Regions from separate parts of the Jeotgalibacillus sp. JSM ZJ347 genome, predicted to be linked through region 2. Evidence: riboswitches for the same ligand, from Rfam matches in the RefSeq annotation. Region 2 holds a riboswitch; the other holds the start of a gene.

What was found. Region 2 has a riboswitch for lysine ahead of ACH6CZ_RS10530 (Na+/H+ antiporter NhaC family protein). Riboswitches for the same ligand answer to the same signal wherever they lie in the genome.
Region 1: linked by a shared signal. The riboswitch ahead of ACH6CZ_RS00820 (aspartate kinase) and the one ahead of ACH6CZ_RS10530 (Na+/H+ antiporter NhaC family protein) in region 2 are both predicted to bind lysine.

What each region holds. Positions count from the first base shown of each region.
Region 1 covers NZ_JBISEN010000001.1:170,247-178,119, reverse strand. The annotation lists gene sdhB (succinate dehydrogenase iron-sulfur subunit) at 1-367, opposite strand, end outside; gene sdhA (succinate dehydrogenase flavoprotein subunit) at 370-2,130, opposite strand; gene ACH6CZ_RS00830 (succinate dehydrogenase cytochrome b558 subunit) at 2,190-2,798, opposite strand; gene ACH6CZ_RS00825 (YslB family protein) at 3,181-3,624, shown strand; gene ACH6CZ_RS00820 (aspartate kinase) at 3,664-4,893, opposite strand; lysine riboswitch at 5,005-5,184, opposite strand; gene uvrC (excinuclease ABC subunit UvrC) at 5,243-7,015, opposite strand; gene trxA (thioredoxin) at 7,108-7,422, opposite strand; gene ACH6CZ_RS00805 (electron transfer flavoprotein subunit alpha/FixB family protein) at 7,699-7,873, opposite strand, start outside.
Region 2 covers NZ_JBISEN010000002.1:1,009,203-1,017,075, forward strand. The annotation lists gene ACH6CZ_RS10515 (bifunctional metallophosphatase/5'-nucleotidase) at 1-289, shown strand, start outside; gene ACH6CZ_RS10520 (HD-GYP domain-containing protein) at 318-1,415, shown strand; gene yunB (sporulation protein YunB) at 1,472-2,227, shown strand; lysine riboswitch at 2,294-2,476, shown strand; gene ACH6CZ_RS10530 (Na+/H+ antiporter NhaC family protein) at 2,600-4,219, shown strand; gene ACH6CZ_RS10535 (sodium-dependent transporter) at 4,518-6,041, shown strand; gene ACH6CZ_RS10540 (methionine/alanine import family NSS transporter small subunit) at 6,056-6,166, shown strand; gene ACH6CZ_RS10545 (YutD family protein) at 6,460-6,744, shown strand; gene ACH6CZ_RS10550 (cytosolic protein) at 7,041-7,268, opposite strand; gene ACH6CZ_RS10555 (DUF3055 domain-containing protein) at 7,317-7,586, opposite strand; gene ACH6CZ_RS10560 (DUF86 domain-containing protein) at 7,702-7,873, shown strand, end outside.

The sequences.
Region 1 (7,873 bases), on a different contig from region 2:
GTGAGTCGAACATGCGGCTGCGATCTACCTGAAGGTCACGTACAACCGGGAATGTTTTCATTGGCTCAAGCTTAATTGGCTGCTCCAGTTGATCGACAAGTGCCGTACATGACTGACGCGGCTTGCCGTTGATGACCATTGAGCAGGCTCCACATACTTCCTCAAGACACCCCATATCCCAAGAGACAGGAGTTGTTTTTTCACCTTTTTTATTGAAAGGATTTCGTCTGATCTCCATTAGTGCAGAAATGACGTTCATGTTTGCACGGTATGGAATCTCAAACTCTTCGAAATAAGGCGCAGAATTCTCATCGTCCTGGCGGTGTATTTCAAATCTGATGACTTTTTCTTCTGTTGCTGTTGCCATGATTATTTTGCTCCTTTCTTCTTAGAGTAATCACGCTTACGCGGTTCGATCAGTGATACATCGACATCTTCAAAGTGGAATTCCGGTGAGTTTGTTCCCGGATTGAATTTAGCCATTGTTGTTTTCAGGAACTTCTCATCGTTACGTTCCGGGAAGTCCGGCTTATAGTGGGCTCCACGGCTTTCATCACGGTTCAGTGCACCGATTGTTACAACGCGTGCTAAGTGCAGCATGCCTTTCAGCTGACGGGTAAATACTGCGCCCTGGTTACTCCATTTAGCTGTATCGTTAATGTTAATACGATTAAAGCGTTCCTGAAGCTCCTGGATTTTTGCATCCGTTTCACGCAGCTTATCGTTGTGACGAACAACCGTTACATTATCAGTCATCCACTCACCAAGCTCTTTATGGATCACATAGGCATTTTCATCGCCGTCCATTGCCATGATTTCATCCCACTCCTGCTTCTTTTCATTCTCGAAACGCGTGTAGATTTCCTCAGGCATATCTTCAACAGTCTTCTCAAGTCCCTGGATGTATTTCACTGCGTTTGGTCCTGCGACCATTCCACCATAAATAGAAGAAAGCAGTGAATTTGCTCCAAGACGGTTCGCACCATGGATAGAGTAATCACATTCACCTGCTGCGAACAGTCCAGGAATGTTTGTCATCTGATCAAAGTCTACCCAAAGTCCACCCATTGAATAGTGAACGGCCGGGAAGATCTTCATTGGTACTTTACGCGGGTCATCACCCATGAATTTTTCATAGATCTCAATGATGCCTCCGAGTTTGATATCAAGCTCTTTTGGATCTTTGTGGGACAGATCAAGGTAAACCATATTTTCACCATTGATTCCAAGCTTCTGTCTGACACATACATCAAAGATTTCACGTGTTGCGATATCACGCGGAACAAGGTTACCGTAGGCAGGATATTTCTCTTCAAGGAAGTACCAAGGCTTACCGTCTTTATACGTCCATACACGTCCGCCTTCACCACGAGCTGATTCACTCATCAGACGAAGCTTGTCATCTCCCGGAATTGCTGTCGGGTGAATCTGAATGAACTCACCGTTTGCGTAATATACGCCCTGCTGATAAGCAACAGATGCAGCAGCACCTGTGTTGATTACAGAGTTTGTAGATTTTCCGAAGATAATGCCAGGTCCGCCTGTTGCAAGAATAACTGCGTCCCCTTTGAAAGATTTGATCTCCATTGTCTTCAGATCCTGAGATACAACCCCGCGGCAAACACCATCGTCATCAAGAACTGAACCAAGGAATTCCCAGCCTTCATATTTTGTTACAAGACCGGCTACTTCGTGTCTGCGTACCTGCTCATCTAATGCATATAGCAGCTGCTGACCAGTTGTAGCACCGGCAAATGCTGTACGGTGGTGCTGTGTACCACCAAAGCGGCGGAAATCAAGCAGACCTTCAGGTGTTCTGTTGAACATAACGCCCATACGGTCAAGAAGGTGAATAATTCCCGGTGCTGCATCACACATTGCTTTAACCGGAGGCTGGTTTGCAAGGAAATCTCCACCGTATACTGTGTCATCAAAGTGCTCCCAAGGAGAATCCCCTTCTCCTTTTGTATTAACAGCTCCATTTATACCGCCCTGTGCACAAACAGAGTGTGATCTTTTTACAGGTACAAGCGAGAAGAGGTCTACTGACATTCCTGCTTCAGCTGCTTTAATCGTTGCCATTAGGCCGGCCAGACCGCCACCTACAACGATGATTCTACCTTTACTCATTTTGTCACTCTCCTTACTGATATCAAAAGCTGCTTACTGCAGCTGAAAAAGTTAACGAATTAAACAAATGCAAGAATTGAACGGATACCAATGATTGTCAGTACTACAAACACACCAAGTGTTGCATACGTTGAAATCTTTTGTGAACGAGCGCTCACCGTGATACCCCAGCTGACCATAAATGACCATAGACCGTTAGAGAAGTGGAACGTTGTCGATACGACTCCAAGTATGTAGAATGCAACCATCCATGGATTCGCTAAGATCTGCTCCATCATACCGAAGTTTACTTCAGCTCCAAGTGCAGCCTGAATACGAGTTTCCCATACGTGCCAAGTCACGAAAATCAATGTGATGACACCTGAAATACGCTGCCAGAAAAACATGTAGTTACGAAGTGTTCCATAACGTCTTGTGTTGTTCTTAGCAGTGAATGCGATATATACTCCATAGATTGCGTGGAAGTATAAAGGAATAAAGATAATAAATAGTTCTAAGAAAATTCTGAATGGTAAACTTTCCATGAAATGCGCTGCATCGTTGAAAGCCTGTTCGCCTCTAGTAGCGAAATGGTTGACAACTAAATGTTGAATCAGGAAGATCCCTACTGGTATAACCCCTAGTAAAGAATGCAGCCTCCTCCAATAAAACTCTCGATTTTCCGCCATCGAATGTAACCCCCTCTAAAATAAATACAGCTGCTGAAAGCTATTCCCTAGAATGATAGATTCAGCAAAATTTTCGCACAGTATAACATTTATGTGACAAATTTATTGTACTCCTCTCGTAATGGAGCGTCAAGAAAACGTATACATAAAAACGATTCTAAATATTTTTTATTCTATCTGCTCAGTTATAGGGGATTTTCCTATATTTTTCTGCTGTTTTTCACAAAAAATTCACAAAATCACTTTTCACAATTTATTATTTCAAAAAACTGCTTATCTATATGACAATATGCCGATTTCGCTAGAAAATCTCTATTTGACCTTACACTTTCACACACAACAATTTATAATGAAGAGATTGAAAGTGAGGTTCGGTTAATCAATGAGCGATAATGACAATATGACACAGGACTTATTTGGCTACCGGTTGATCAGGGATGAACTGATACCGGATCTTTTAGGTAACCATACAAAAGATATCCTGTACTGGGCAGGAAAAAAACTTGCCAGAAGCTACCCATGCAGTAACGAAGGCGAAATTATTTCTTTTTTCATCCGGGCAGAGTGGGGTGACCTCTCTATCATAAAACAAAAAAATTATGAAATACATTTCGAACTCGCAGGCAATGTGGTGCAGGAAAGAATTCAGCACAATGACCCGCTGTTTACACTCGAAGCAGGCTTTATTGCTGAACAGATTGCGATGATTAAGCAATATCAGACCGAGGCTGTTTATACCCGCAATAAAAAACACTGCGTTCAGATCGAGCTAAAATGGGATCAAAAAGACCCCTATTCATTACCTTCGAGAAAAGCCAGTTTATAAAAATTCAGCAGGCTCCATGTTTTACAGGAGCCTGCTGTTTTATGCTTCTACAGTATTTTTGTTAAGCCCAAAGCTTTCATGAATTGCATTTGCAGCATTGATCATCTCATGTGAATCAACAACAACTGATACTTTGATCTCAGACGTGCTGACCATTTTCACCTGAATGTTCTGCTCTGCAAGCACACGGAACATCTGCGCCGCCACACCAGGGTTTGAAACCATCCCTGATCCGACAATCGAAACTTTTGACAGATTTGTTTCATGCTCAATTTCCTCGTAGCCAATTTCTTCTTTGTTGCGCGCGAGAATCTGTAAAGTCTCTTCAAGTGACGACTCTTTTATCGAAAATGACAAATTTACTTTCCCTGTATCAAGCTTACTTTGAATAATGATATCCACATCTATATGATTTTCAGCAAGAATGGAGAACACTGCAGGGAATCCTGTCAATTCATTCTCAAGACCTACAACCGTCATTCTTACGATACCCTTATCAAACGCTACGCCCCTTACTACTAAATGCTCTTCCATTGGTGCATCCTCCTCAATTAACGTTCCTTCAATTTCTTCCATACTTGATCTGACTGTTAATTTAATCCCGTAATTTTTTGCAAACTCAACTGCTCTCGGATGCAGCACACCCGCTCCAAGGTTCGCAAGTTCAAGCATTTCATCATATGAAATCCCGTTTAGCTTCCTGGCGCCTTTCACATAACGCGGGTCGGTAGAATATACACCATCTACATCTGTATATATATCGCATCTTTCAGCATTTAAAGCTGCAGCAAGCGCAACGGCTGTTGTATCAGAGCCACCCCGGCCAAGCGTTGTGATTTCACCGTTTTCATCCATGCCCTGGAATCCTGCAACAACAATGACACGCCCTTCTCCGAGCAGGCTTTCAACGCGATTTGTCTTCACTTCAGTAATTCTTGCATTGCTGAATACAGGCTCTGTGCGGATTCCCGCCTGCCATCCGGTTAAAGATGTACTTTTATAGCCTCTGTTCTGCAGTGCCATTGCAAGTAAAGACGTAGACATCTGCTCACCAGTCGTCAGCAGCATATCCATTTCTCTTTTTTCAGGCCGCGAAGTCATCTCTCCAGCAAGCCTGACTAATTCATCAGTTGTTTTTCCCATTGCGGATACAACAACAATGACGTCATTTCCCTTTTCCTTCTCAAGGATCACTCTGTTTGCGACGTGATGTATTTTTTCAACCGATCCTACTGAAGTACCGCCAAATTTTTGTACAATGATTCCCACTTTATTTCCTCTTCCCTAACATTATTTCTCAACTGTTTACGACAATAAAAAAAGCAACAGGGAGAAAATCTCCCCATTGCTTTTATACAGACAATATTATCTGAATCGCACAGGTGAGATAGCTCTCCAGAACGTAATTGTTCTGACAGCCCTGCATTTGTTAAATACAGAACCAGCAAAAAATCTGATGAATGATTTTCCGCTTCGGCGGTCTGCACCTTTCACGCTGCTTCACAGGGTTTCATCACCCTCATCAGCGGTACTCTTTGCATCCGCACCTCTATCACCACTTTAAAATAAAGTGTTCAATTGTGAATCATTATAGCATGAGACTTTTCAGTCAGCAATGCTAATCCTGTAATTTTTCAATGACTTTTTCAGCAGTCTTTGAAGGTAATCCTGCTTTAACAATTTCCTCAAGCGATGCTTCTCTCAGCTTTTTCACAGATCCGAAATATTTCAGCAGCTGCTTTTTCCGCTGTGGTCCGACACCTTCAATATCATCGAGCACAGACTGAATGGAGTTTTTCGCACGTACCTGCCTGTGGAATGTAATTGCAAAGCGGTGCACTTCATCCTGAATTCGCTGCATAAAGTAAAATTCCTGACTGCGTCTGTTCAGCGGAACAACTTCAAGCGGGTCGCCGAATAAAAGCTGGGAAGTGTTGTGGCGATCATCTTTTGCAAGACCAGCCACCGGAACGTCAAGACCAAGTTCATGTCGTAAGATTTCTTTCGCAGCTTCAATCTGACCTTTCCCTCCATCAATTACAATCAGATCAGGCAGCGGCAGTTCATCCTTGAGAACTCTTGTATACCGTCTTCTGATCACTTCACGCATTGATTCATAATCATCCGGTCCCTGAACAGTTTTAATTTTATATTTACGGTACTCTTTTCTGGCCGGCTTTCCGTCTACAAAAACAACCATTGCCGACACGGCATCAGAGCCCTGAATATTAGAATTATCGAAAGCTTCTATCCTGTATGGCGTATAAATGTTCATTGCTTCACCCAGATTTTCAGCCGCTTTGATCGTTCTTTCTTCATCCCGCTCAATTAATGCAAATTTTTCCGTTAAAGCAATAGAAGCATTTTTTGCCGCAAGATTAACTAGATCTTTTTTCTGTCCTCTGACAGGCTGTCTCACATTCGTTTCAAGCAGCTCTTCAGCCATTTTCTGGTCAATTGTTTGCGGGATTAATACTTCTTTAGGTTTAAAATGGTTCGGCTTCATATAAAACTGACCTAGAAACGATAGGAATTCACCTTCCGCTTCATCATAGATCGGAAATAGTGAAACGTCCCGTTCAATCAGCTTACCCTGACGGATAAAGAAAACCTGTACACACATCCAACCCTTATCTACCGCATAACCGAAAATATCGCGGTTTGTAAAGTCATTCATGGTCATCTTCTGTTTTTCCATTGTCGCTTCTATATGAACGATTTGATCACGGAATTCTTTTGCACGCTCAAACTCAAGATTTTCAGCTGCCTGTTCCATTTTTACTTTAAGATCTTTTTTTACTTCTTTGAAACCGCCGTTTAAAAACCTGGCAATGTCCTCAGTCATTTGGCGGTATGTGCTTTGCTCCACTTTGAATTCACAAGGTGCCAGACACTGCCCCATATGGTAATACAGACAGACTTTATCAGGCATTGTTCTGCATTTTCTTAATGGATACATTCTATCCAGCAGCTTTTTCGTTTCATTGGCTGCCTGAGCATTCGGGTAAGGCCCAAAGTATTTACCTTTATCTTTTTTTACTTTACGCGTAATGAGTAGTCTCGGGTGACGCTCTGCTGTTACTTTTATAAAAGGATAGTGTTTATCATCTTTAAGCATAACATTATATTTCGGGTCATGCTTTTTAATGAGATTTAATTCAAGAACGAGCGCTTCCATATTAGATGAGGTCACGATATATTCAAAGTCCTCAATTTCTGAGACAAGGCGCTGTGTTTTCCCGTCGTGTGAGCCTGTAAAGTAGGATCTCACTCTATTTTTAAGTACTTTCGCTTTTCCCACATAAATAATTGTACCCTGTCTGTCCTTCATCAGATAACAGCCGGGCTGGTCAGGAAGGACTGCGAGTTTATGTTTCAGTTGATCTTTCATGTTGTAAGCCTCCTGCACGCATGTTACCTATATTTTACTCAATTGAGAGTCAGAAGCAAAATAAAAGCCGGGCACAAGGCCCGGCTCAGTTATTATGCGTGTTTGTTTAATAGTTCTTCAAGTGCTTCTTTCGGCTGGAAGCCTACTACTTTGTCAACGATTTCTCCGTCTTTGAATACGACAAGTGTCGGGATACTCATGACACCGTATTTGCTTGCTGTTTCCTGGTTTTCATCAACATCAAGCTTTACGATTTTTACTTTATCACCCATGTCAGTATCAAGCTCTTCTAGAACTGGTGCAATCATTTTACAAGGTCCGCACCATGTAGCCCAGAAGTCTGCCAGTACTAAACCGTCTTTTGTTTCATTAGCGAATGTTTGATCAGTTGCGTGTGCAATTGCCATTTTGAAATTCCTCCTTGTTGAATACGAATATAGTCAAAGTATAGCAGGGAGTATATCGTATTTCCACGTTTTTGCCTGAGAATTGAAAAGAGCCTGAGACAATGTGTCAGGCTCCTGGAACCGTTTCGCTGCGCTTCAGGTGGACGCTTTCCGCAGGGCCGGAGGTTAGCCTCCTCGTGCTTCGCACTGTCCCACCTGTCCGACTTCTCCTGCTGGAGTCGCCGCCTTCCGCTCCGCAGCACTTAAATTTCTATAAAAGTTTAACTTCTCAGCTGATTAAGACACTTTAACTTTCTTGAATTCTTCAATCAGCAGCGGCACTACGTCAAACAGGTCGCCAACGATGCCATAATCAGCTACTTTGAAGATGTTCGCTTCAGGGTCTTTATTGATCGCAACGATTACTTTAGAGTTCGACATTCCAGCCATGTGCTGGATTGCACCTGAGATT
Region 2 (7,873 bases):
ACTCAGAGAATCCAGACATCAGAACTGGCCAACTACGGTGATCAGGGGACTTGGGTTCAGAGGCACAATTTTAGGCGAGTTTATTTACAAAGGGCTTGAAGAAATTGATCATCAATTTTATGTAAACGGAGAGTTGGTGCGGTCAGATCAAGTTTACCGGATTGCAACCGTTGATATGTTTACATTTGGTTTTTTCTTTCCGGAAATGCACAGAGCAAAAAAACAGTACTTTATGCCTGAATTTTTACGTGATATTTTAAAGGAGAAGCTTAAAACTACAGCCCGTTAAAAAATAGACAGAGAAGGGTGATCAGTCAATGAGATTAATATCCACAAAGGTTCTTCGGGCTGGGATGGTATTGGGTCATACCATTTATAATGTAAATGACAAACCTCTATTGCAGGCAGGTGTTACGCTGAGTGAGCCAATGATTTCCCGACTACGTTTTTTGAAAGTGCAGTACGTCTATATTTCAGATGAGAAATCTAAAGGCATTGAGGTAAAAGAGAGTGTGCCTGTTCATGTCAGACAGGAATCGATCAGGGAAATGAAAGATGCATTTTCTTCAATACGGACAAGCAAGCAGAAAAATATGGCTGCCATGCTTGAAAGCAAGACCGAAAAAATACAACATGTATTAAAAGGAATTATGAGTGAAATGGATGCAAATCAGGATCTGCTCATGATCTTATCAGATGCTTATATTTATGATTCTTATATATTCCATCATTCATATAATGTCACGCTGTATACACTGGCGATTGGAAAAGAGCTGAGGCTACCGGTTAAACAGCTTGAACAGCTGGGACTTGGCGCCATGCTCCATGATATTGGAAAAACAATGGTGGATGAGTCAGTCCTGATGAAGGAAGGGCCGCTTACAGAAGAAGAGTTTGAGGAAATTAAAATGCATACAGTACATGGATTTGAAGTGCTGAAAAATCTTCATAATGTTTCGTTACTGACCGCTCATTGCGCGTTTCAGCATCACGAAAGACTGAACGGTTCAGGTTACCCGCGGGGCATCTTTGTTGAGGATATTCATCTTTATGCAAAGATTCTCGCTGTTGCAGACGTATTTGATGCCTGCACGTCAAACCGTGTTTATCGTGATAAAATGCTGCCTGCTGATGCGCTTGAAATTATCCTGGCTGGGTCAGGTACATTATTTGATCCGACAGTGATTAAAGCTTTTCAGATGGGTGTGGCGATTTATCCGAACGGGCTCACCGTACAACTGAGCGACGGTAGAAAAGGAATTGTGGCGCGGCAGAATAAAGGCGTTTCAACGCGGCCGGTGATCAGGGTAGTGGAAGAGAGCGGGAAAATCGTCAGAGCTACATATGAAGTTGACCTGTCGGCACATCTGGATGTGACAATTGCTGAGACTGATATCTCTTTTATAACTGAATAATTCTAAGTAAAAAACCCTTCTGACCTGCATACACTGCGTTATAGGAGGGCTTTTTTATGCGCAGAAAAAGAATGATGATCAAGCCGCTCACAGCACGCTCTGTCTGGCTGCTGTCATTGGTGTTATTTCTGCTGATGACAGCCATTGGGCTCGCTGTTATCAATACTGGTATTAAGCCAACTTTGATGATCTATGCCGAGTCCCAGACACAGAAAATCGGTGCGCTTGTAATCAGTAAGGCAGTAAACAGAGAGATTGCAAACGTCATGGATATCAATGAAATTATTGAAAATGTACCAACGGATTCAGCTGAAATGGTCACCACAAAGTTTAATACAGAAATTATTAACCGGGTACTTGCAGAAACCACAGAGCTTGTACAGGAACAACTGCGGGCAATTGAAAGAGGAGATACAAGTATTTTAAAGTCTCTGACTGAATTAGATCTAGAAGTGGAAGATGCCGGCAACCTTGAAGGAATCGTCTATACGGTGCCTCTTGGTCAGGCTACCGGAAACGCGTTACTTGGAAACCTTGGACCAAAAGTACCAATCAGGTTTCATGCAGTCGGAAGTGTGACGTCAAACATTAAATCAAATATTGATGAGTTTGGTATTAATAACGCATTTGTTGAGATTAATATACACCTTGTAGTAAATGTTCAGATTATCGTACCGTTTGCGACAGAAGTGACGACAATTGAACAGGATATACCGGTTGCAATGGGGCTGATTCAGGGACAGGTTCCTGAAATTTACAATGTCGGCGATGGTATGTCTCCTTCACTTGAAGTTCCGATTCCAACAAATTAGTCTTGAATTGAAGACAGTCACTTGTTATAATTGTTCAGTAAAATGAATAATCACCACATCATAATCCGATGGGGTAGAGGAGCAGTATTTAAGAGTAATCTGTGTGAGGATGACAACTGCGATCACAGATGAAAGGGGATCACTGCCGAAATGGTAATAATCAGTCAGGGTTTTATCATTGGGGTTATCTTTAATAAGGATAACACTCTCTTTCCGCAGCATTTTGCGGGTTGAGGAGCTACAGATCGTGATGGAGCATAACATTACTAACTTTCAAGGGTAATGGTAGAGTCCTCTATCATTGCCCTTTTTTGCGTTTTTTACGATTATGCCTCATACCTTGCCCTATCAAAAATTAAAGGAGGGAACATTATGGAAGGAACTTGGTTATCACTTTTACCACCAATCATTGCAATTGTAATGGTTTTACTTACTAGACGCGTCCTACTTTCGCTTGGCGCGGGTATTGTCGCAGCAGCACTATTAATCACAAGCTTTGGACCGCTTGCGACGCTTGAAACACTCTGGATGTCATTTAGCGGCGTATTTTGGGAGCACGGGTCAGATGGAGAACCCGGCGCACTGAACTTATGGAATATTTTTATTATGTTATTCCTGATTATTCTTGGTGTGATTACAGCATTCATTAACGTATCTGGAGGCGCAAGAGCGTTTGGGGAATGGGCAATGAAGCGCGTGAAAACACGTGCCGGTGCTCAGGCTGTAACTGCTTGCCTTGGTATTATTATCTTTATTGATGATTACTTCAACAGCCTTGCAGTCGGACAGGTGGCACGTCCACTGACTGACCGTCACCGCGTGTCGCGTGCAAAGCTTGCTTATCTGATCGATTCAACAGCAGCGCCGATCTGCGTGGTGTCACCCGTATCAAGCTGGGGAGCATACATCATCGCAGTAATTGGCGGGATTCTTGCTACACATTCAATTACTGAATACACAGCATTCTCGGCATTTATTCAAATGGTGCCAATGAATCTTTATGTATGGGCAGCACTTGGAATCGTCTTTATAGTCGCACTTCGCGGTGTTGATTTTGGACAAATGAAAGTGCATGAAAACCGTGCGATTGAAACAGGCGAAGTATATGACCCTAACAAAGATATTCCGGGAGAACTTAAAAATGATCTTCCTACATCAAAGCACGGAACAGTCGGAGATCTAATCTGGCCAATCATCGCTCTTGTGGTTGGTACAGTGGCTTCGATGATGTGGACAGGCGCTCAGGCTTATACAGCTGACACAGGAGAATCTGCAACGATTCTTCAGATGTTCGAGTATACTGATGTAGCAAAATCACTTGTATATGGTGCGCTAGTTGGACTGGCGGTAGCCATCGCATTCTTTATCCGTCAAATTGGCCGTTCTGAGAAAATCGGTGGAGCTGAATTTTTCCTTGCACTAAAAGAGGGCGTTAAATCAATGCTGCCGGCGATCTATATCCTTGTATTTGCTTGGATGATTGTTGGTCTTATTGGTGATCTTGGTACTGGTGAATATCTTGCAGGAATCGTAGAATCATCGAATCTGCCACTTGGATGGCTGCCAGTGTTACTATTCTTAGTTGCAGGCGTAATGGCATTCTCAACAGGTACATCATGGGGATCATTCGGTATTCTGCTTCCAATCGCAGGAGAAATTGCAGCAAGCACAGATATTTCACTCCTTCTGCCATCACTTGCAGCCGTACTTGCAGGTGCTGTATTCGGAGACCACTGCTCACCAATTTCTGATACAACGATCCTTTCTTCAACTGGAGCGGGAAGCAATCATATCGACCACGTTGCAACGCAGATCCCTTATGCCCTAACTGGTGCTGCCATTGCTTCAGCAGGTTACATTATGCTTGGCTTCTCAGGAAACACGTTACTTGCGCTTGGACTTGTCATTGTACTGCTTGTTTTATTTGCAGTGATAATGGGCAGGAATCCTGATAAAGCGAGAACCGTGTCAGCTAAAGAAGAGCTGGAGTAAGACATTTGAAGCCTGAATGGTTAACGCCATTCAGGCTTTTTTTAAAAGGACTATTGTACGATTGGAAAAATGTATGAATTATATAAAGTGTGAAAGATTTTGCACACTATTTCAATAAACATTGATATAACAGTGTTTATTTATTTTTCTAGATTATAGTAATATAATTTCAGAATTTTTTAAAATAGTACTTTTACATTTAGGAAGCAAGTGCTATACTGTTTTTAGATTATGAGAAATAATCTGAATATATAAAAACTTCCACTTATTCAGGAAGTACTTTCAGGGGGGTAATTAGATGAATCGTCAACAGTGGGGATCGCGTGCCGGATTTATTCTTGCAGCAGTCGGTTCCGCAGTCGGACTCGGAAACATTTGGCGTTTTCCGTATGTCGCTTATGAAAACGGTGGGGGAGCATTCTTTATTCCATATTTATTTGCACTCTTAACAGCCGGTATTCCAATTCTTATCATGGAATTCACCATCGGTCATAAGTACAGAGGATCAGCGCCACTGTCATTCTTCCGCATGAGCGGTAAAAAAGCAGAATGGCTTGGGTGGTGGGCAGTATTTGTATCGTTTGTTATTTCCACCTACTATGCAGTTATTATTGCCTGGGCAATGAGGTATACAATCTTCTCATTCGGTCAGGCTTGGGGAGAAGATACAGAAGGCTTTCTATTCAGTGAATTTTTACAGCTTGACGTAGCACCTGGTGAAACAGGCGGCATTGTGTGGGGAATTTTCATCCCACTCGTACTTGTATGGGTCATTACACTGGGGATTCTACTTGCTGGTGTTAAGAAAGGGATTGAATATGCAAACCGTATTTTCATCCCGACACTTGTTATTTTATTCCTGATTATCGTCATCAGAGCGGTAACACTTGAAGGTGCAGCTCAGGGTCTGAATGCATTCTTCCAGCCGAATTTTGAAAACATACTGGAACCGTCAGTCTGGGTAGCAGCTTACGGTCATATTTTCTTCAGTTTATCAATTGCGTTTGCAATCATGATTACTTATTCAAGCTATCTTCCGAAAAAATCGGACATTACGAATAACGCATTTATCACAGGTTTTGCAAACTCAGGGTTCGAGCTTTTAGCTGGTATCGGAGTATTCGCAGCGCTTGGATTCATGGCTTCACAACTGGATGTTCCGGTTTCAGAAGTTGCTTCTGCCGGTGTAGGACTTGCCTTCGTGGTATTCCCGCAGATTATTAATCAGCTTCCGGGGTTAAACGGAATTTTCGGTGCACTATTCTTCTTCTCGCTTACACTTGCCGGATTGACTTCACTAATGTCGATCACTGAAACGTATGTAGCAGGTTTAACTGAGAAGCTTGGTATCTCCCGTAACAAGGCTGTTCTTTTCGGGGGCGGACTTGCCGGATTAATTTCTATTCTGTTTGCCACTCAGGGCGGGCTATTCTTCCTTGACGCAGCAGATTACTACATTAACCAGTTTGGTGTAGCAGCTATTGGTCTGGTCGAAGTGATTATGATTGCATGGATTCTGCGTAAAACGAACGTGCTTCAGGGTCACGCTAACCTGACATCAGATATTCACCTTGGCGGATGGTGGAAAGCATGTCTTGCGATCGTTACACCAATCGTACTTGGATACATGATGTTTGGACTTGTTACAGATAACCTCTTCCAGCAGTTTGACAACGATTCTGGTAACTATGAAGGTTATTCCAACGGATTTGCACTGACGATGTTCTTATCGTCAGCAGGTGCAGCATTTGTCCTTGGAATTGTGTTATCAACACTAAAATGGAGCCGTTCAACACCAGTTGAGCTTCCGGATAAGGACTAAGGGAGGGATTCGCAATGACAGCCAGTGCAATTGTAATGATGGTAATTGGGATCGTTCTTTTATGGGGCGGACTTGCTGCAAGTATTACGAACGCAGTAAAGAAATCCAAAAATAAAACAGCTTAATAAATAGGCTGCCTGTGCTTAATGCATAGGCAGTTTTTTTAATGTATACTCAGGAGCTAGGTCATATTCATTCATGGCAGAAGGAAGCCATGATGACATAGGTGATACCTCGGGCGGCTCCGGTTCTTTTGAACATCCAGTTATCAGCAGGATCAAAAGAGCAGCATAAATAAGCTTCATCGAAACAACACTCCTTTATGCAAGTTTGTCCAGTTCGAATCGGAATCATGCATAGAAAAAATTGTGTTGTCATGTATAATAGGAAGTAGTTAACAGGCAGGAGTGAGAATCTGATGATTACAATGCATAATCAGCAATATGAAATCATAGAGGAATTCAGGGAAGGTTATAATGAAGAGGCTTTTGAAGCGAGATACAGTGAGATTCTGCATAAGTATGATTACATTGTAGGTGACTGGGGATACGGACAGTTGCGGCTGAAGGGCTTTTTTGAGGATACGAATCAGAAGTCTTCTTTTGATACGAAGATTTCTACGGTGAAGGATTATTTATATGAGCACTGTAATTTTGGGTGCCCTTATTTTATTGTGAAGAAGGTTGCCGGGGCTAAAAAGTAGATGGTGTGGTGAAAACTAACCGTTTCGCTGCGCTTCGGGCGGACGCTTTCCGGACGGAGGTTGCCAAGCCTCCTCACCTTCGGTTGCGGGGTCTCGGCTTCCCTCTAATCGTCCCGGAGTCGCCGCCCTACGCTCCGCTGCACTATATTGGTGTTTAATATACAATGAAGTATGTCTCCTTTTAAATTGAGATATACTTCTTTTTGTTTTCGATGTGTTAAAAGCCATTTTGGTTTATGCACAGCTGGAGCTACAATCACCAGCCAATTTTAAAAAAGACAAATCAGTAAAAAACATCAAGGCTTATGTGCACCGGGATCGAGTCTTGGAATGTATTCGTGGTCGCCTTTGTTTTCGTAGTTGAATGCGCTGTAGTAACGCTGTCCTTCTCTCCATGGGCCAGATTTGTTTCTGACGAGTGTATATTTCCCTCTGGGTGAGCCGTAGGGGCCTTCCGGGAGGGTTTCCGGTATCAGGTATTCCTTTTGGACTTCGACGTTTGAAAAATCGCTGTAGCGTTCCATTACACTGCTCCTTTTTGGTTTAGTATGAGCAGGCGGGCTTCAATTGATTCACAGGATCACTTCGTATAAAAATTCTCGCAGCTCGGATGCGTCCTGTTCAGAAAGCTTGAATGCATGTTCAATATAACCCTCTTCATCAAGATCATCCTGTCCGATAATCGCAAAGCGGCTGCCCTGGATGTCCATCACCATTGCTTTCCCGTAGTGGCGGTCGGAATATAGGATAGCCAGGTCAAAGCGCTGATTTTCTCCCATAAAGCTGACAAACCTCGTTTTTGTTTCCTCTGTATCATCATAAAGAAAAAATCGTTCAGTCATATTAAAAATCCTCCTTAAGCTATACATACAATTATAACGATTAACACACGTCATGCCAAAAAATCTGAAGGCTTATGGTACACTAAAAGCAGACATTTTGATGGAGTGTGAAGAGATGTACTTCGTGGATAGAGAAACAATTGAAAAAACATTAACGTTTATGGAAGAACAGCTCAGCTTTTTACATGGGCACAGTTCATGGGAATCTAAAATTGAACAGCTGGCGCTTGAACGCAGTCTGCATACCGTTATAGAATCAATTATTGATGTAGGAAATTCAATGATTG